DNA from 3 places in the Flavobacterium sp. WC2416 genome. Region 2 is predicted to be linked to each of the others. Evidence: riboswitches for the same ligand, from Rfam matches in the RefSeq annotation. Region 2 holds a riboswitch; each other region holds the start of a gene.
What was found. A riboswitch is a leader RNA that binds a small molecule or an ion and turns the genes downstream of it on or off. The one in region 2 is predicted to bind S-adenosylmethionine.

Region 1 (6,933 bases), 1.5 Mb from region 2:
TGTATTATCCCTCACTTCTGTCATTAATTTACGCACTGCACAAGCAGCTTCATCAGTACAGTCATCACATTTTTCATAAAAATTATGACTAGCACAAGGCAATAAAGCGATTGGCCCTTCGAGAATACGGTACACTTTAGCCATATTGATCTCTTTCGGATCTTTGATTAAATAATAACCGCCCCCTTTTCCTTTTTTGGCACCCAAAAAACCTGAATGACGCAAAAGCAACAAAATACTTTCTAAAAATTTTATCGAAATGTTTTCACTTTTTGCAATATCAGCAATAGCAACAGGAGTTTGATCTTCTTGGCGGGCCAAAAAAGTCAAAGCTTTAATTCCGTATTTTGTTTTCTTTGAAAGCATGTTAAAGAGTTTTGATTCTTTAGTGAAGAATAGCGATTTTTGATTTAAATAATCAGTTAACACTTGAATAAAAACAAAAATATGTTATTTTTAATACAAATCACATAAAAAAAACGATTTTTGATTTACAGAAAATCTGAAATCAAAAATCGTTACTCTACATTCAATAATCGTTACGAAAGTGCTTGCTCTAAATCGGCAATAACATCGGCTACGGTTTCTAATCCTACTGAAACACGCACTAATCCATCAGTAATACTTACTGCTAATCTTTCCTCAACAGATAATTTGGTATGCGTTGTTGATGCCGGATGCGTCACGATTGTTCTTGTATCTCCTAAATTTGGCGAAAGCGAACATAGTTTTATTTTATCCAAAAACGCTCGTCCTGCTTCTAGTCCGCCTTTTATTTCAAAAGCCACAATGTTTCCACCCAACTTCATCTGTTTTTGAGCAATTTCATATTGTGGATGCGATTTTAAAAATGGATATTTTACTCTATTTATATTAGGATGCTGTTCTAAAAACTCTGCTACTTTCAATGCGTTTTCGCAATGTCTATCTAAACGAATCGCCAATGTTTCTAAACTTTTTGATAATACCCAAGCATTAAATGGTGATAACGAAGGACCGGTAAGTCGTGAAAATAAATAGATTTTTTGAATCAATTCGGCATCACCAACTGTTACTCCACCTAAAACTCTACCTTGTCCGTCCATTAATTTAGTTGCAGAATGCACTACTAAATGTGCTCCCCATTTTATAGGTTGCTGAATATATGGAGTTGCAAAACAGTTATCAATAATCAAAATCAAATTGTGCTTTTTAGCAATAGCCCCTAACAGTTCCAAATCTATAATATCAACTGCGGGATTAGTTGGTGATTCAGCAAAAAGAATCTTCGTATTAGGGTTTATACAACTCTCAATTGTTTCAGGTTTATTGATATCAAAATACGTTGTTTCAATATTCCACTTTGGAAAATAATTTACAAACAATGAATGTGTCGCTCCAAAAACACTACTAGAAGACACAATATGATCCCCTGATTGCAACAAAGCTGCAAAAGTAGAATAAACCGCTGCCATACCAGATGCAAAAGCAAATCCCGCTTCAGCACCTTCCATTTTACAAACTTTGTTTATGAATTCGTTAGTATTGGGATTGCTGTAACGGCTATAAATATTTCTATCTTTCTCTTCAGCAAAAGAAGCACGCATGTCTTCGGCATCTTCAAATACAAAACTTGATGTTAAGTACAAAGGAACTGAATGTTCTAAATATTGTGTTCTTTCTAATTGGTTACGTATGGCTTGTGTTTCAAAACCGTATTCTTGTTCGCTCATTATCTTTTGTTTAAAGTTTAAAGTTTAAAGTTGCTGGAAACTAGTATTACAACACTCCATCTATAAACGAATAATTTTTATTTTTAAATTTTAGCTAATTCGATATCATTCAATACCACTTTATAGTGAATTGTTGCTGTAGGTTCTAATGTCTTAGAAACGGAACAATATTTATCGAAAGACAATTGTGCTGCCTTGGCTGCTTTATCTTCTTTTATGTTTCCTTCTAAGTAAAAAACCAAGTGAATATCTTTAAAAGGTTTTGCTTCTCCTACTTGCACGCGCTCTCCCTCAACCTCAGCTTTGAAAGAAGTAATTTCTTGTCTTTGTTTTTTTAGAATCGAAATCATATCGATGGCGCTACATCCTGCAACTCCCATTAATACTAATTCCATCGGACTTGGTCCTTGATCATCGCCACCAAATTCTGGACGGCTATCTACGTTTACAATATGCCCACGTTCGTTTTTTAATTCGAAATGGAAATTGTCATTTACTCTATTTAATGTGATTTTCATAGTTATGCATTTATTTGAACGCGGATGAAACGGATTTGCAAACGCGGATTTTATTATTTTTTTAAATCTGAAATCAAAAATAGTTACTCTACAATCTTAAATCATTACCCTTTATCCGATAGTCTTAATATATCTCCAAAAACTCCTCTAGCAGTAACTGCTGAACCGGCTCCTGCTCCTTGAATTACAATTGGTCGATCTCCGTAGGATTCTGTATAAATTTCGAAGAAAGAATCAGAACCTTTCAAGCCTCCCAAAGCGGTATCCGAAGGTACGGAAACTAATTTTACTTCCAAAATCCCTTTGTCATGTTGCAAATCTCCTGATAATTCTCCAATGTATCTCAAAACGTGATTTGGTTTTTGATCGCTTTTTATTTTATCGTAAATAGGATCAAATTCTTTCAGTTTAGTCAAGAAATCAGCGGCACTTCCTTCACGTAAATGCTCTGGAATTAAATTCTGAATATCAATTTCTTCAAATTCATTTTGTAAGTCCAATTCTCTTGCCAAAATCAACAATTTCCTTCCTACGTCATTCCCACACAAATCCTCTCTTGGGTCTGGTTCAGTATATCCATTATCAATAGCCTCTTTCAATATTTCGCTAAAAGGAACATCCTTAGCCGAGAAATTATTGAATAAATAACTCAATGTTCCTGAGAAAACTCCTTTTATTTTAGTAATATTTTCACCCGAAAGATGCAATAATTTTATCGTGTCAATTAACGGTAAACCTGCACCAACATTGGTTTCATACAAATAATTCTTTTGATTATCAGCCAATACTTTTCTCAGTTCTTTATAAAAACCATAACTCAAGGTATTGGCCACTTTATTGGAAGAGATTAAATCAAAACTATTTTCGGCAAGCGGAATATAGTTCTCTACAAACGTTGCACTAGCTGTATTATCAACGGCAATCAAATTCTCTAGATGGTGCTCATTTGCGTAAGCAATTACATCATCAATCGTATATGAAGCACCGTTAGTTTGAATTTCATTTTTCCAGTTAGCCGAAACTCCATTTTTATTCAAAAGGACATTTCTAGAATTAGCAATAGCAAACACATTTAGCTTAACGTCTTTTCTTTTTTCGATGGCTTTGGCCGATTCTAAAATTTGATTTATCAAAGTTCCCCCTACTAATCCATGACCAAAAATGGCAATATTGATTTTCTTGGCCACTCCAAAAATCTCTCCATGAATTACGTTCAATGCTTTGTTTAGTTCTGATTTTTTAACCACTAAACTGACATTCTTACCTGTAACAGTATTGTTGAATAAAATAGGAACAATTTTATTTTTTATCAAAGCCGTATAAGGCTTGTGAAACGTACTTAGATCCTGACCAATAATCGAAATAACCGATACATTATCAGTCACCGTGATTTTATTGACATCCTTAGAATAAAAATCATTTTCGAATTCTTTTTCTAATTCGATCATGGCTTTTGTCGCTTTATCAGCAGCAACCACAAGACCAATTCCTCTTTCAGAAGAACCTTGCGAAATAATACTTACACTAATATCATTATCACCCATCACTCTAAAAATACGCGCATCAACACCCGTTTTTCCTAGTAATCCTCTTCCTTCTAAATTTACCAAAGACACATTTTCTAAAACAGACAATGTTTTAATTCCTGCAGCATTAGAGTTAGAAGTAATTAACGTTCCTTTATTTTCATGATTAAACGTATTCAGAATTCGAAGTGGAATATTTTTTTCTAATAACGGAATAATTGTTTTCGCATGTAAAATGTTCGCGCCAAAATTAGCCATTTCATTCGCTTCGTTATACGACAACGATTCAATCTTCTTTGCGTCTAAAACCAATTCTGGATTAGCAGTATAAATCCCATCAACATGCGTGAAATTTTGTAATTCCTCGGCATTAATATAATTAGCGATTAATGAAGCAGTATAATTACTTCCGTTTCTACCCAAAGTGGTTGTTTCTTGTTTCCCATTAGAACCAATAAAACCAGTAAGTACTAGAACGAAATCTTTATTTTCTTTAAAAACTTGGATAATATTCTTTTTAGAAAGAGCGTCTAATGGTTGTGCATCACCAAAATTAGAGTCGGTTACAATCAACTCTCTTGTATCAGCCAGCTTTGCAGAAATGTTTTTTTGATTCAATAAAAACACAAGTAATTTTGCCGAAAGCACTTCACCTTGCGCTAAAACTTGGTCTTTGATTTTAGGGCTATAATCGCCAATTAAACTTACCCCTTCAAATAGTTTGTCTAGTTTATCAAATTCAGCCGAGAAATCTACTGCGTCAAAACCGTCTTTTTGATAGGTTTTAAAACTTTCTAGTAAAGGCTTATAGTTTCCGTTTTTGGCAGCGATGGTTAAAATATCATCAAGCTCATCTGTTGCTTTGCCACGTGCCGAAACTACAACAGCAATTTTTTCTTCTTGCTTTACTTTACTTTCAATAATATCCAAAACTGTATTGATTCCTTCGCCGTTAGCCAAAGATTTTCCACCAAATTTTACTATTTTCATCTGCTTTTTATTTTTAAAAACAACTTCTAATAAATTGTCTAATTGTTCGTATTCCATCAAGAAGGCATCGTGCCCGTGTTGTGAGTCAATCTCACTATAGAATACATTATTTTTAAATTTTTTAATTTCATTATAGGTTTCTCGATTTTCTTTTGCTGTAAAAAACAAATCCGAATTGATTCCTACAATGTATATATTGGCATCTACTTTTGAAATAATCGATTCTAAAGACTCATGATTCCGAGTAATATCAATCGTTTTCAACAATTGATTCATCATTTTATAAGCAGATAGTTGAAACCTTTTTTCTAGTTTTTCTCCGTGGTAATTCAACCAACTTTCTACTTGAAATGTTTCGAGTTGCACATTGATATCCCTATTAAATTTTTCTTTGAAAGATTCAGGTGTTCGGTAGCACAACATGGCGTGAATACGCGCGTCTTCAATTGGTTTTTTAGAATTATTAAGGATTTGCTCTTGCAAATAACAATTAGCAATCAACCAGTCTGTCGCTTTCCAATCAGTAGCAATAGGAATAAAGTTTTGTGCCAATTTAGGTTCCAAAGCTAAAATTTCCCAAGCAATTCCACCACCCACAGAACCGCCAATGAGAGCAAATAAACTATCAATTTTCAAAAACCGAAGTCCTTCGATGAAAATCCTAGCAATATCTCTGGCGATAAAATCTCTGTAATTCTCTATGGTAGCCGAATTGAATCCGTTACCTGGTACATCAAAAGAGACAATAGTATATTTTCTAGTATCAATTGTTTTATCGACACCCACGATATCATTCCACCAACCTGATTCACCAATAACTTGTGAATTTCCGGTCAAGGCATGGTTTATTAAAATAATGGGAGCTGTATGCAGCGGAGCACCAAAAACTTGATAACTTAAGTTGAGGCTAGCGTATAATGCACCATTATGGGTGGTGAAATTTTGTAAGGTAATATGTGTTGGTTTATTTTCCAATGTCAAATCTTTTATTGATTTTGATTTGTATTTGGAAATATTAGAAAGAAAAAACTAGGGAATTACTAGAGAATTTCTTGTTGTTATCTTTCCACTTTTGGGAGTGGTAGAATGCAGCACCTTCTTCGATTTCTCAAAGGGTTGCTAAGGCTTCATCGGGTCTAATCCCTCGTCCTTTCTTTATAACATTTCAATACGTTTGTGAACTTAATGATGCAAATTAACTACTAATTTTTTAAACAAACAAATTTTAAACATTCTGATTTTTAGCTAAAAATATATTTAACAAAAAAACGCAAGGCATCGCTGAATATAACTATTCAGAAATTACTCGCGTACAAAAGGGATGTTGAACAACTTCCAATTAAATGAAAAGTGTATCATTTTCTTTTGAATACATTAAAAGTTGTAATGAATTGACTGCTTTTTTAGATTTTTTTGAGTCTGGTATTTCCATTCCCAATCTTGGATTCACTAATTCATCAACAACTAGTCCGTTGTCCGTATTTTTTTTGCCTCTTAAATTCCTTAGAAACCCCAATGTTCTTGAAAATTTGTTAGTTGTACTCATGATAATTATATTTAAGTTAGTTTGTTTTCTCTTTATTATTTTAAAAAAATTTAGATACCAGAATAAAAAAAATCCTTTTGGACAAAATACCAAAAGGATTCAAGTTATATAAAACTTATACTTTTGGAATCAACAGACCTTATCGCAAAACATTGCGACAACTATCTGAATCTTTTTATTTGAAAATATTTTCATTTATTTATTTTTATGAATCGTACTATTTGTATAAATTAAAAAAGCCTCCCAATTGTCTTGGGAGGCTTTTGCTATATTATATTATATATAATTTAAAGCAATAACTAGCTCCCGAATTTCTTCGATAGGACTACAAATTGTTTACAAATATTAAAATTCATCTTTGGTATTTTTTACTGAAACAAATATCTTATTTAATTCTGTATCTTCCAAATAATTCACAACTATTTAACGATATTTTCATCTTTAAAATGAAAAACAGAGATACTATTAACAAATAACACTGATAATGTTATGAAATCAATTACTTTTTCGTTTTAAACTGGCACTCCTGTTACTTTTTTAAAAATCACGACCTCAAACCAGTTGTACTATTTAATTTGATTTTTAATTTAAAAAATAGTTAAGTTTAATTTGCAATTCAAAATGGTTTCATACATTTGCAC
Region 2 (6,933 bases):
AAATGATGAATTTTAAATGGAAAGATTTCAATAATTTAAAATTCATCATTTAAAATTTATAATTTCTTTACGTAAGCATTCCTCCACATACATTCAATACTTGCCCAGAGATATAAGAACTCATATCTGAAGCTAAGAATAGACATGCATTAGCAACATCTTCAGTAGTACCACCACGTTTTAACGGAATTCCATCTCTCCATCCTTGAACCACATCGTCGTTCAATTTTGCAGTCATTTCTGTTTCTATAAATCCTGGAGCAATCGCATTACAACGAATGTTACGAGAACCCAATTCTAATGCTACTGATTTAGTAAAACCAATAACTCCAGCCTTAGAAGCCGCATAATTCGTTTGTCCTGCATTTCCTTTTACCCCTACTACACTACTCATATTGATGATAGAACCTGCACGTTTTTTCAAGAATGTTTTTTGAACTGCCTTAGTCATATTGAAAACCGACTTCAAATTCACATCAATTACTTTGTCAAAATCCTCTTCAGACATACGCATTAGCAAATTATCCTTTGTAATTCCAGCATTATTGATTAAAATATCAACAGTACCAAATTCAGCAATTACAGCTTCAACCATAGTTTGCGCTTCATTAAAATCAGCGGCATTTGATTGGTATCCTTTCGCTTTTATTCCCAAAGCATTCAATTCATTTTCTAATGCTAATGCCGATTCTACAGATGAACTGTAAGTAAACGCCACATTTGCTCCATGTTTTGCAAAAACTTCTGCGATTCCTTTCCCAATTCCGCGACTTGCGCCTGTTATAATGGCCACTTTTCCTTCTAGTAATTTCATATTCGAAAATTAGTTTAATTTTTATTTGAAGCTATTCCCGCTATTCGCTTCAATCTTTTATGTTTTAAAGAAAAACATAAAAGGATTTCCACTACTATCAGGGCTATCTTAGAGTCGTCAAATATAGAATAATTCCTTTTTTAAAAAAAATTTCAAATTCAATAACATTATAAATCGACCCGATTTTAAATATCTAAAAACCGTTTTACTAATTTATCCCAAAATGAACTATAAATCGCTACCAAAGTAAAAATAAATAAAAATAGATGATACCATGCATTCCCAAGCAAATCCATAAAATCAAGTTTCCCATTAGCAAAACTTAAAATCAAAAGTACTTGCGCACCATAAGGCAAAATTCCTTGAATAACACAGGAAAAAATATCAAGAATGGCGGCTGTTTTTTTGGAACTTAAATTGTATTCGTCGTTAATTTCCTTGGCAATTCCTCCAGTAATAACAATAGAAACGGTATTATTAGCAATAGCTACATTAGTAAAACCCACCAAAGCACCTATCCCCGCTTGGGCTGATTTTTTACTCTTAATGCTTTTTTTTATTTGGTACAATAAAAAATCAATACCTCCAGCCTTATCCACCATAGCGGCTAAACCTCCAGTCAGCATCGATAGTAAAAAGATTTCGGTCATACTGGTGAATCCTTCATGAATTTTTCGCGCAAATTCCATTAACGTAAAATGATTTCCAAAATACCCAATTAATCCAGCCAATATAGTTCCAATAATCAAGGTAGAAAATACATCAACACCAATCAATGCAAGTACAATTACTAAAATATAAGGCACAATTGCAATCCATTCAAAACTTGTTTTAGGAATAGCTACTGCAGTAATATCAGAATTCAATCCCAAATAAAAGAATACTGCGATCGTTATAATAGCAGCAGGAAAAGCAATGAATAAATTGATTTTAAATTTATCTTTCAATTCACAACCTAAGGATTGTGTCGCAGCAATTGTAGTATCCGAAATCATAGATAGATTATCTCCAAGCATCGAACCACCTAGCAAAGCACCTGCAATCAAAGGCAATGAAGCGCCACTAGAATTAGCCAAATCAACCGCAATTGGCCCAATTGCCACAATTGCACCTACAGAAGTTCCTGTAGCAGTTGATAAAAAAGCGGCTATCAAAAAGATCCCCAACGGAAAGTAAGCCACATCTACAGTATTAATTCCAAGACTTACCACGGCATCAACACCTCCCATTGCTTTACTAACCACTGCAAAAGCACCTGCTAATAGATAAATCAAACACATGGTCATAATTTTACTCTCTCCGCAACCTGCAATCAAGGTGGTTACTTTTTCATCAGCTGTACCTTTGAACAGTAAAAAAGCAGCAATAATTCCAATTAAAACCGCTATTGGAGCAGGTAAAGCATAAAAGTCATCAAGCCAAATTCCGGCTCCTAAAAAAGTAAAAATAAAAATCAATAAAGGAATTAAAGCATAAGCACTTCCCTTTTTTTTCAATAAATGAGTCATAAATCAGTTTTAAAAATGATAGTATTATGACGAAAACTAAAGCAAAAAAAAATGGGAATGTAAAACAACATTTTTTCCAAAGGATTTGGCTTATCGTTTTAGCACCTTGCTCGTTGTTGCAGGTTGCTATCTCATTATGAGATTCGTGATAACGGCTGCAAAAGTAAATATTATTTTATATAAAAAGCAATAGTAAAGTAGATTTTATAATTTAAAACCAAAAAAAAGCCTTACCGAAGTAAAGCTTTTTATAAATAAATTATAATTTTTGAAACTGACTAGAAAGCCACATTCCATTTTGGTAATCTTCCATTTTCATCTAAGAAGTTTTGTAACACTTGTCCTTCTACGAATGTTGGAATCCCCTTAGAATTCTCGTTGAAAGTTTCGTACCAAACCACTTCTAAAGTGCTAATATCTTCTTTTACCATTTGTGTTGGCCAAGAATATTTTCTTCCTGTTTTTGCAAACTGGTGTCCTTCAACAATCTTTTCTTTCAAACCACCATTTTTGATTTTCAAAGACCCATCGTTTTGAACAGTTCCTGTAGAACCCACCATGATTAACTCTTTTTCATCTGCAACTGCATAAACTAAAAATACACCACTTCCTTCAGAAGCGTTGCATACTTGCTCTAAGCTATCATCTGCTGTAAAAGTGAAGCTATCGCTTACCTTAAACTTTTTTAATTCTTTGTACATCTTTCTTTTGTATTAATATTAAATAAAATGCCTCACAAAAAAAGTGAGGCATTTTTATAATGACTTGAAATCACCACTAATTTTTCAATTATCCGATAACTTCTTTAACTTTTTTACCAATTTCTGCTGGAGAATCTACAACGTGAATTCCACATTCTCTCATGATTTGTTTTTTAGCTTCAGCAGTATCATCTGATCCACCAACAATAGCACCTGCGTGACCCATTGTACGACCCGCTGGAGCAGTAACTCCTGCAATGAAACCAACAACTGGCTTACGGTTACCATCAGCTTTAATCCAATGTGCAGCATCAGCTTCTAATTGACCACCTATCTCACCTATCATAACGATACATTCTGTTTCTGGGTCATTCATCAATAATTCAACTGCCTCTTTAGTAGTAGTTCCAATGATTGGGTCTCCACCAATACCAATTGCAGTAGTGATTCCTAATCCTTGTTTTACAACTTGGTCAGCCGCTTCATATGTTAATGTTCCTGATTTAGAAACAATACCTACAGTTCCTTTTTTAAATACAAAACCTGGCATAATACCAACTTTAGCTTCACCTGGAGTAATGATACCAGGACAGTTAGGACCTATTAACCTAGCATTTCTTTCTTTTACGTAAGCATTTGCTTTGATCATATCAGCTACAGGAATTCCTTCTGTAATAGCGATAATTACTTTTATTCCAGCATCAGCAGCTTCCATAATTGCGTCCGCAGCAAAAGCAGGTGGTACAAAAATGATTGTTGTGTCAGCACCAGCTTGTTCAACTGCGTCTTTTACAGTATTGAAAACAGGTCTGTCTAGATGAGTTGATCCTCCTTTACCTGGAGTAACACCACCAACTACGTTTGTACCGTACTCAATCATTTGAGAAGCATGGAAAGTTCCTTCGCTTCCTGTAAATCCTTGAACAATTATTTTGGAATCTTTATTAACTAAAACACTCATGATATATATTTTATGTGATTTTTAAAATTGTGATGCAAAAGTAAGGTTTTGAAAATTATTTTTAGCCCTTTATTATCAAATAAATTAGGATAATTGACTCATTTGATAACCTCTATATAATTTATTGTCTTTTATTTGCCAAATTGCAATAAAATGGGCCAATAACATTTCTTCTCTAGGGTTCTCTATTGTTTTTACAAAATGCGAATAACGAACCGTAACCATATCATTTTCTGAAACGATATGACTTATTCTTACTTTCGAACGAACATACGCTTTACTCAAATCATTAGAGAGACTCACTAAAGAATCATAATCCAATTGAATAAATCCTTTACTACTATTCCAATCTACAATGATATCAGAATGCAAATAATCTTTCAAAATGTCACTATCAATTAGCGCATCTGATTTGTAAAACTTTTGAATAATTTCTTTTGCCGACATAATTATTTCAATTTATTGAGTATCTCAGGTATTCTTTTAATATTGGCCAGTTGTTTCAACTTCTCTCTAGATTCTTCAATTGGTGTACCGAAATAAGTTTTACCCCCTTCTACCGATTTAGTCACTCCAGTTTGCCCTAAAATTACTGCTTTTTCTCCAATTGTGATGCCGCTAGTGGTTCCTACTTGTCCCCAAATCGTAACTTCATCTTTAATAATTACACATCCTGCAATTCCAGTTTGTGAAGCGATAAGACATTTTTTTCCAATCACGGTATCATGGCCAACATGTACCTGATTGTCAATTTTTGTTCCTTCTCCAATGATTGTATCACCTGTAACCCCCTTGTCAATTGTACAAAGTGCACCTATACCAACATTGTCTTTAATTACAACTCTACCACCCGAAAGTAATTGATCAAAACCATCTTCACGTTTCTTATAGTAAAAAGCGTCAGCTCCCAAAATTGTACCTGCGTGAATAATTACATTGTCGCCAATAACTGTATGATCGTAAATCGAAACATTAGAATGAATCAAGCAGTTTTTTCCAATTTTAACGTGATTACCTACAAAACTATTTGGCTGTACGACAGTACCTTGTCCAATTGTAGCTGAAGTAGAAATTGAAGCGTTTGAAAATTGAAAAGGTTTGAAATGTTTTGTTAAAGTATTAAAATCTCTAAACGGGTCATCAGAAATTAACAATGCTTTTCCAGGAGGACAATCTACTTTTTTATTTATTAAAATGATAGTTGCTGCTGAATTTAATGCTTTATCATAATACTTAGGATGATCAACAAAAACAATATCACCGCGTTCAACAACATGAATTTCATTCATTCCTAAAACTTCAAAATTGTCATTGCCAACATATTCGCATTGTAGCAAATTTGCAATTTCAAGTAAAGATTGTGCTTGTGTAAATTTCATTTATTTATTTTTAGTCTTTGCTTTCAATCACTAATAAAATAGAATTACTAGTGATTGAAAACTAAAAACGTATAAAAATTATTCCTTAACACGCTCCATGTATGAACCTGAAGCTGTATCTATTTTAATTTTATCTCCTTCGTTAATGAATAAAGGTACATTTACTGTCGCTCCAGTTTCTACCGTAGCCGATTTTGTAGCATTTGTAGCTGTATTTCCTTTAATTCCTGGTTCAGCATATGTTACTTCAAGTACTACAGATGCAGGCATATCTACTGAAAGAGGCAAGTCAGTTTCAGTATTAATACTAACCATTACGCTTTCACCTTCTTTCAATAAGTCTGGTGAATCCAAGATGTTTTTATTCAAAGATATTTGTTCGAATGTCTCTGTATTCATAAAGTGAAAGTCATCTCCTTCTGGATATAAATATTGAAATTTATGATTTTCAACACGTACTTCTTCAATTTTATGTCCTGCAGAAAATGTATTATCCAATACTTTTCCATTACTCAAACTTCTCAATTTGGTTCTTACAAATGCAGGTCCTTTACCTGGTTTAACATGAAGAAATTCAATGATTTTGTAAATATCATTATTGTACTTAATACATAATCCGTTTTTGATGTCTGATGTAGATGCCATTTTATTTTTGTTTTTTCTCCATTTCAGCCCTTTCTTAAGTGAAGGGAAGCTGGATGGAAGTGTGTTACTTATTGTTATATTTTTATCTATACCTCCACAAACTAGTGGGAGGACTAGGCCTTAATAATTCCCGGTATATCCTTTCATAACACCACGAGACGAATTTCTGATAAAATCTAATATTTCATCACGCTCAGGAGTTGCTTCCATTTCCGCTTCAATAATTCCAATTGCTTGGGTTGTATTATAGTTTTTTTGATATAAAATTCTATAAATATCTTGAATCTCTTTAATTTTCTCCGTTGTAAAACCTCTTCTTCTTAACCCAACTGAGTTTATTCCAACATAAGATAAAGGTTCTTTAGCAGCTTTTGTAAAAGGAGGAACATCTTTCCTCACTAATGAACCACCCGAAATCATCGCATGATCTCCAATATGAATAAACTGATGAATAGCAGCTAAACCACCTATAACGGCAAATTTCCCAACCGTAACATGTCCAGCTAATGCAACACCGTTAACGATAATTGCATTATCGCCAATGTGACAATCATGCGCAATATGTGCTGTAGCCATAACTAAACAATTGTTCCCAAGGGTTGTTTGACCTGAAGCAATTGTTCCTCTATTAATGGTGACACATTCTCTTATAGTACAATTATCACCTATTATTGCTAAAGATTCTTCTCCACCAAATTTTAAATCCTGCGGTACTGCAGATATTACTGCACCAGGAAATATATTGCAATTTTTTCCTATTCTTGCGCCTTCCATAATGGTAACATTAGAACCTATCCAAGTTCCATCACCAATAACAACATTATTGTGAATGGTTGTAAAAGGCTCTATTACAACATTTTTGGCGATTTTAGCGCCAGGATGAACATATGCTAAGGGTTGATTCATCTGCTTTTTTTTATATTAG
Region 3 (6,933 bases), 1.5 Mb from region 2:
AGTAAAAAACTAGTTCCGGGAGCCAAATATTTTGTACAGCACAACACGAACCGAGTTTTAGCTAAAATTGACAGCGTGAAAAATGTAATTGCAACTGATTTTTCAGGAACCACAGCAGCGTCTCAATTAGCGATTAACGAAATAGGAGAAGTAAACATCAAGTTAAGCAAAGCAATATATTTTGATGCTTACAATGATAACAAATCAAATGGTGCTTTTATCTTAATTGATGCAGCAACAAATACAACTGCGGGAGTTGGATTTATCCGTTAGTTTTTGGCTTTAGCCAATAAAAAAATCCAGATTTAAGAATTACAGTACTTAGCTAATAAGCCAACACAGATGGAAAGTTTTAGAACCGAAATAGAGAATCCGATTGTTCAAAAAGAAATAATCGATTTAGAAAGAAAAATTGCATTATTCAAAGACGGTAAAATTGATGACGAACGTTTTCGTAGTCTTCGTTTAGCACGTGGTGTTTACGGTCAACGTCAAGAAGGGGTGCAAATGATTCGTATCAAATTACCTTATGGTAAAGTGAGCAGCGAACAGTTGGAGCGTATTACAAAGGTTTCAGATGAATATTCTACTGGACGTTTGCATATTACAACCCGTCAAGATATTCAAATTCACTATGTGAGTTTAGATAGAACTCCGGAACTTTGGGCACAATTGGCAATAGACGATATTACACTTCGTGAGGCTTGTGGTAATACAGTGAGAAATATTACGGCTAGTGAATTAGCGGGAGTAGATGTTGACGAACCGTTTGATGTTTCGCCTTATGCACACGCCATGTTTCAGTTTTTCTTGAGAAATCCTGTTTGTCAAGAGATGGGGCGTAAATTCAAAATGTCATTTTCGTCTTCTGATAAAGATACAGCACTAAGTTACCTACATGATTTGGGTTTTATTCCAAAAATTGTTAATGGTGAGCGCGGATTCAAAGTAATGTTAGGTGGTGGATTAGGTTCTCAACCAAGCCACGCTGAACTATTATCAGAATTTATTCCTGTAAACCAAATTATCCCAACAACAGAAGGGGTTTTAAGAGTTTTTGATCGTTATGGCGAAAGAGCCAAACGTTTAAAAGCACGTATGAAATTCTTAATCAAAGATTTGGGGCGTGACGAATTTTTGAGATTGGTAGACGAAGAGAAAAAAGCATTGTCTTACCAAACAGTTGAAATTGACACCACTGATTTTGATGGTGCTATTCCAGCCACTTTATTAGAAGTGCCAAAAGTTACTATTGAAGATACAGCTGCATTTGAAGCGTGGAAAAAATCTAACGTTATTGCCCAAAAACAATCGGGATATGTAGCTATTGGAATCAAGGTACTTTTAGGAGATTTTTATACGGATAAAGCGAGAATTTTAGCCAATTTAATTAAAAATTACGGAGCTAATGAACTGCGTTTTTCACTAAGACAAAACATTGTTCTTCGAAATATAAAAGAAGAAAACTTAGGGTTCTTCTACCAAGAATTAGCCAAATTAGATTTTGTAGCTTTAGGCTATGACACTATTGGTGATATTACAGCTTGTCCTGGGACTGATACTTGTAATTTAGGTATTGCAAGCAGTACAGGAATTGCCGAAGAATTAGAAAGAGTGTTGAAATTAGAATTCCCTCAATATAAAGACAACAGAGAAATTACTATAAAAATTAGTGGTTGTATGAATGCTTGTGGGCAACACAACATGTCGCAAATTGGTTTTCAAGGAATGTCTATCAACTCTGGTAAACTAGTGGCGCCAGCGTTGCAAGTGTTACTTGGAGGTGGGATTTTAGGTGATGGAAAAGGTCGTTTTTCGGATAAAGTAATTAAGATTCCAAGTCGTAGAGGACCTGATGCATTGCGTTATATCTTAAATGATTTCGAAGCAAATGCAAACGGATTGTCGTTTTTAGATTATTACGATGCAAAAGGGGAAAAATATTTTTATGAGTTCCTTAAACCATTAGCAGATGTTACCAATCTAACAGACGAAGATTTTATCGACTGGGGAAATGCAGATAATTATGTAAAAGCGGTTGGAGTAGGAGAATGTGCTGGAGTTGTAATTGACTTAGTAGCTACTTTAATCTTGGAAGCCAAAGATAAATTGACTTTCGCTCAAGAAGCTTTTGAAGACAAAAAATGGGCTGATGCGATTTACTTGGCATATGCAGGATTTGTAAATGGAGCAAAAGCATTGTTATTGGCTGAAAACCAAAAAACAAATCACCATGCAGGAATCATCAATTTGTTTGATACTGTTTTTGTTGAAACAAACAAAATTATTTTAGATTCTAGTTTTAAAGACTTGGTGTATCAAATCAATCAAAATGAACCATCTGAAGTGTTTGCACAAAAATACATTCAAGAAGCAATTGCTTTTTTTGAAAATATTGAAACATACAGAGCCAAAGATTTAGCAAATGCATAATACCATAAAACCCATAGTAACTTTAGTAGGTGCAGGTCCGGGAGATCCAGATTTGTTGACCATAAAAGGTGCGAAAGCATTGGCTGAAGCTAATGTGGTTTTATACGATGCTTTGGCTAATGAAGAATTATTAAGTTATGCTCCAAAGAGGGCTTTAAAAATATTTGTCGGAAAAAGGAAAGGATGTCACGCTTACACACAAGACCAAATCAACCAACTAATTGTAGATAATGCCTTGACTTATGGTCATGTCGTTCGTCTTAAAGGAGGAGATCCTTTCATTTTCGGCAGAGGAAGTGAAGAAATAGAGTATGTAGAAAGCTTTGGAATTCCTACATTTGTTGTTCCTGGAATTTCATCGGCTATCGCAGTTCCAGCATATCAAGGTATTTCGTTGACAAAAAGAGGAGTTTCGGAGAGTTTTTGGGTAATAACAGGAACGACTTCGGCTCGACAATTATCAACTGATGTGGCCTTGGCAGCTCAATCTTCAGCTACTGTAGTAGTACTGATGGGAATGAGCAAATTAGAAGAAATTGTTGCTATTTTCCAAAAAGAATCCAAAGGTGAAACACCTGTAGCGATCATTCAAAACGGTACGACTCCAGAGGAAAAAATAGGAATTGGAACAATAAATACGATTCAAAAAATTGTTGTTGAACAAAAGTTAAGTTCTCCAGCCATTATTGTAATCGGAGCGGTAGTAGGTGATAGTAAGAAAAGGAAAGGGTTTTACAAAGAGTTAAAATCCAATCATAACAAACTATTAGTTTATGGAAAGGAATGAATTATATCCCGTGTTTTTGAAGCTGCACAATATGAAAGTATTGATCGTGGGAGGAGGAAATGTAGGATTAGAAAAATTAAGTTTTTTGCTGAAATCAAGTCCGAATGCTAATGTTGAGGTGGTAGCACCACGATTTTTACCTGAATTGGTAACATTGGCAGATAAGCACGAAACGGTTACATTGACCGATAAGAAGTTCAAGAAAAAAATGCTCAAAAAACGGCATATGGTTATTGCTTGTACGGATGATCTTGAAGTGAATAGAAGGATTTACAATTTGTCTAGAGAAAGGTATCTCATTTGCAATATTGCCGATACGCCTGATTTATGTGATTATTACTTGGGTGGAATTGTAACCAAAGGAAATGTGAAAATTGCTATTTCAACCAATGGAAAATCACCAACAACAGCCAAAAGATTACGAGAATTTTTTGAAGAGGTTATTCCAGAAGACATCAATAAAATGGTCGAAAATCTAAACGAATATCGCAAAACCTTAAAAGGAGATTTCGAAGAGAAAGTTCAGAAGATGAATGAAATTACAGAATCGTTAAAGAATAAAGAATAGAACCGAGATAATACAGTCAACATTAAAGAACAAAGAATCCTAATGATATTTATCATTTATTTTTGAGATATTCATTCGTTCCTTTGTGAAAAGAATAATAAGTAAGAACAAGTATAACAAAAGAAACTCTACCCAGTCTCCCCCTCCTTGGGAAGGGGGCTGGGGGGAGGAATAAAAGTATTGAACATGATTGAAACAGATATCCTTATAATAGGAGCCGGTCCAACTGGTTTATTTGCCGTTTTTGAAGCAGGATTATTAAAATTAAAATGCCATATATTAGATGCTTTACCACAACCAGGTGGTCAATTATCAGAATTATATCCTAAAAAACCTATTTATGATATTCCAGGATTTCCTGATGTATTAGCAGGAGATTTAGTAGATAATCTAATGGAGCAAATCAAGCAATTCGAACCTGGGTTTACTCTTGGTGAACGTGCTGAAACAATTGAAAAACAAGAAGACGGAAGTTTTATTGTAACTTCAAATGAAGGAACTGAGTTTCATGCAAAAGTAATTGCAATTGCAGGTGGTTTAGGAAGTTTCGAACCTAGAAAGCCGCTTATTGATGGAATTGATTTCTATGAAAATAAAGGGATTAAATATTTTATAAAAGATCCTGAAGAGTTTAGAAACAAAAGAGTAGTAATTGCTGGTGGAGGAGATTCAGCATTGGACTGGAGTATTTTCCTTTCTAATGTGGCTTCTGAGGTGACATTGATTCACCGTCGTAACGAATTTCGTGGTGCATTAGATTCTGTTGAAAAAGTACAAGAATTAAAAGATGCCGGAAAAATTCGTATGATTACCCCTGCTGAGGTCGTAGGAATAAACGGAGCAGAACATATTGAATCAATTGACATTGATGAAAATGGAGCGCATCGTAAAATTGAAACAGATTTCTTTATTCCTCTTTTTGGTCTTACACCAAAATTAGGTCCTATAGGACATTGGGGATTAGAAATTGAAAAAAATGCAATCAAAGTAAACAATGCTTTAGATTATCAAACTAATATTCCGGGTATTTTTGCCATTGGAGATGTGAATACCTATCCAGGTAAATTAAAATTAATTCTTTGTGGTTTCCATGAAGCAACATTAATGTGCCAGGCAGCGTACCAAATTATCAATCCAGGGAAACGATATGTGTTGAAATATACTACAGTTTCTGGTGTTGACGGTTTTGACGGAACTCGTAAAGAGGCGCCAAAAGCAGTGGTAAAAGCTATAGTATAACAATTTATCACATTCAAGTTAAAAAATATAGCGCTAATACTTGCAAGTATTAGCGCTATGTCTTTACTTTGCACTGTTCCTATATTTATTGAAAGTTATCACGAAAGGCGGAGGGAAAGACCCGATGAAACCTTAGCAACCCTTTATCTTTAAAGAAGGTGCTACATTCTACTTTATGCTGAACTTGTTTCAGCATCCAAGATAGATAACACAAGAATACTTTTATAGTATTTCTCAAACCTTTTCTTGACAACATATCGATATTTTTTTAGAGCGAATGATTGGTGCTTTTTTACCATCATCCTTCCTGCTTTCCGTTTCAATCTTTTATCCTGAATTTAGTTCAGGATCCTGAACTAAATTCAGGATAAAAAGGATTTTCACTGCAATCAGGGCTAAAAAGAAACAATAGTGAACTTTTGTAATTAATAATCAAAAGTATAAATCACAACAAATCATTGTGGTTTACAAGAAATAAAAAGTTATGTCAAGTATTCAAGAAGCCATTAAAAAAAACATACTCATCCTCGATGGAGCGATGGGAACCATGTTGCAGCGCTACAATTTCTCCGAAGAAGATTTTCGTGGAGAGCGTTTCAAAGATTTTCCACATTCCTTAAAAGGAAACAACGATTTATTGTCACTTACACAACCACAAGCCATAAAAGCGGTTCACGCAGCTTATTTTGAGGCTGGAGCTGATATTGTTGAAACCAATACCTTCTCAGGAACGACTATCGGTATGGCCGATTATCATCTGGAAGATATTGTATATGAGTTGAACTATGAATCGGCAAAATTAGCCCGTGAAGTAGCCGATGAATGGACAGCTAAAAATCCAGACAAACCTCGTTTTGTAGCGGGTTCAATAGGACCAACAAACCGTACTGCCAGTATGTCACCAGATGTAAACGATCCAGGATATAGAGCCGTAACTTTTGATGATTTGCGCATTGCGTACAAGCAACAAGTGGAAGCATTAATTGACGGAGGAAGTGATTTATTGCTCGTTGAAACTATTTTCGATACCTTAAATGCGAAAGCAGCGCTTTTTGCTATTGAAGAAGTAAAAGACGAACGCAATATCGATATTCCCATCATGGTTTCAGGAACGATTACCGATGCTTCAGGAAGAACACTTTCGGGGCAAACAGTAGAGGCTTTCTTGGTTTCAGTTTCTCATATTCCATTATTGAGTGTAGGTTTCAATTGTGCCCTTGGTGCCGATTTGTTGAAACCATACTTGCAGACTTTATCACAAAATACTTCTTTCAATGTATCAGCGCATCCTAATGCAGGATTACCAAATGCCTTTGGAGAATACGATGAAACACCACAAGAGATGCAAGCGCAAATTAAAACCTATTTAGACGATAATTTAGTAAACATTATAGGCGGTTGTTGCGGAACAACGCCAGAACACATCAAGTTAATTGCTGATATCGCCAAGGATTATAAACCAAGAGTATCTTCGGCAACAATGTAAACGGGGATAGAGACGCAATTTATCGCGTCTAAAACTGCTACATTATAAGTAAATAGCTTTTCCTGCAAGGTTTTTTTAACCTTGTAGGTATAAATTGAGAAAGTGAATCGAGAAATAAACCTACAAGGTTAAAAAAACCTTGCAGGATTGTAGGACGAGAGAATTCGTTTCTCGTAATGATAGGGGCATTGCCCGCGTGAGGGATAGCAGTGAAAAGCCCACAGACAAATGAAGCGAAAGCGGAATTAGTCGAGGACTTGTAACGAATAGCCCGACCCTTGTGGTCACGCCCAAAATAAGAAGAATTAAAAAGTTAAACCTACATGGTTTTAGAAACCTTGCAGGACAAATAAAAATAAAAAATGGCACAAGAAACTAGAAAAAACCTTGTATTATCGGGATTAGAGCCTTTAATCATTA

Region 1: linked by a shared signal. The riboswitch ahead of thrA (bifunctional aspartate kinase/homoserine dehydrogenase I) and the one ahead of AB3G39_RS10665 (Na+/H+ antiporter NhaC family protein) in region 2 are both predicted to bind S-adenosylmethionine.
Region 3: linked by a shared signal. The riboswitch ahead of AB3G39_RS00280 (homocysteine S-methyltransferase family protein) and the one ahead of AB3G39_RS10665 (Na+/H+ antiporter NhaC family protein) in region 2 are both predicted to bind S-adenosylmethionine.

Annotation. Positions count from the first base shown of each region.
Region 1 is NZ_CP165626.1:75,313-82,245, forward strand. Features, by position in the region: gene AB3G39_RS00325 (Rrf2 family transcriptional regulator) at 1-366, opposite strand, end outside; gene AB3G39_RS00330 (PLP-dependent aspartate aminotransferase family protein) at 540-1,712, opposite strand; gene AB3G39_RS00335 (OsmC family protein) at 1,796-2,230, opposite strand; gene thrA (bifunctional aspartate kinase/homoserine dehydrogenase I) at 2,335-5,721, opposite strand; SAM riboswitch class I at 5,802-5,910, opposite strand; gene AB3G39_RS00345 (hypothetical protein) at 6,086-6,292, opposite strand.
Region 2 is NZ_CP165626.1:2,510,422-2,517,354, forward strand. Features, by position in the region: gene fabG (3-oxoacyl-[acyl-carrier-protein] reductase) at 68-814, opposite strand; gene AB3G39_RS10665 (Na+/H+ antiporter NhaC family protein) at 1,000-2,322, opposite strand; SAM-I-IV-variant riboswitch at 2,383-2,479, opposite strand; gene AB3G39_RS10670 (hypothetical protein) at 2,601-3,023, opposite strand; gene sucD (succinate--CoA ligase subunit alpha) at 3,112-3,984, opposite strand; gene AB3G39_RS10680 (nuclear transport factor 2 family protein) at 4,069-4,431, opposite strand; gene AB3G39_RS10685 (UDP-3-O-(3-hydroxymyristoyl)glucosamine N-acyltransferase) at 4,434-5,363, opposite strand; gene efp (elongation factor P) at 5,442-6,008, opposite strand; gene lpxA (acyl-ACP--UDP-N-acetylglucosamine O-acyltransferase) at 6,129-6,914, opposite strand.
Region 3 is NZ_CP165626.1:64,484-71,416, reverse strand. Features, by position in the region: gene AB3G39_RS00305 (sulfate adenylyltransferase subunit 1) at 1-273, shown strand, start outside; gene AB3G39_RS00300 (nitrite reductase) at 343-2,433, shown strand; gene cobA (uroporphyrinogen-III C-methyltransferase) at 2,426-3,220, shown strand; gene AB3G39_RS00290 (bifunctional precorrin-2 dehydrogenase/sirohydrochlorin ferrochelatase) at 3,207-3,788, shown strand; gene AB3G39_RS00285 (NAD(P)/FAD-dependent oxidoreductase) at 3,975-5,027, shown strand; SAM riboswitch class I at 5,120-5,239, shown strand; gene AB3G39_RS00280 (homocysteine S-methyltransferase family protein) at 5,512-6,513, shown strand; gene metH (methionine synthase) at 6,876-6,933, shown strand, end outside.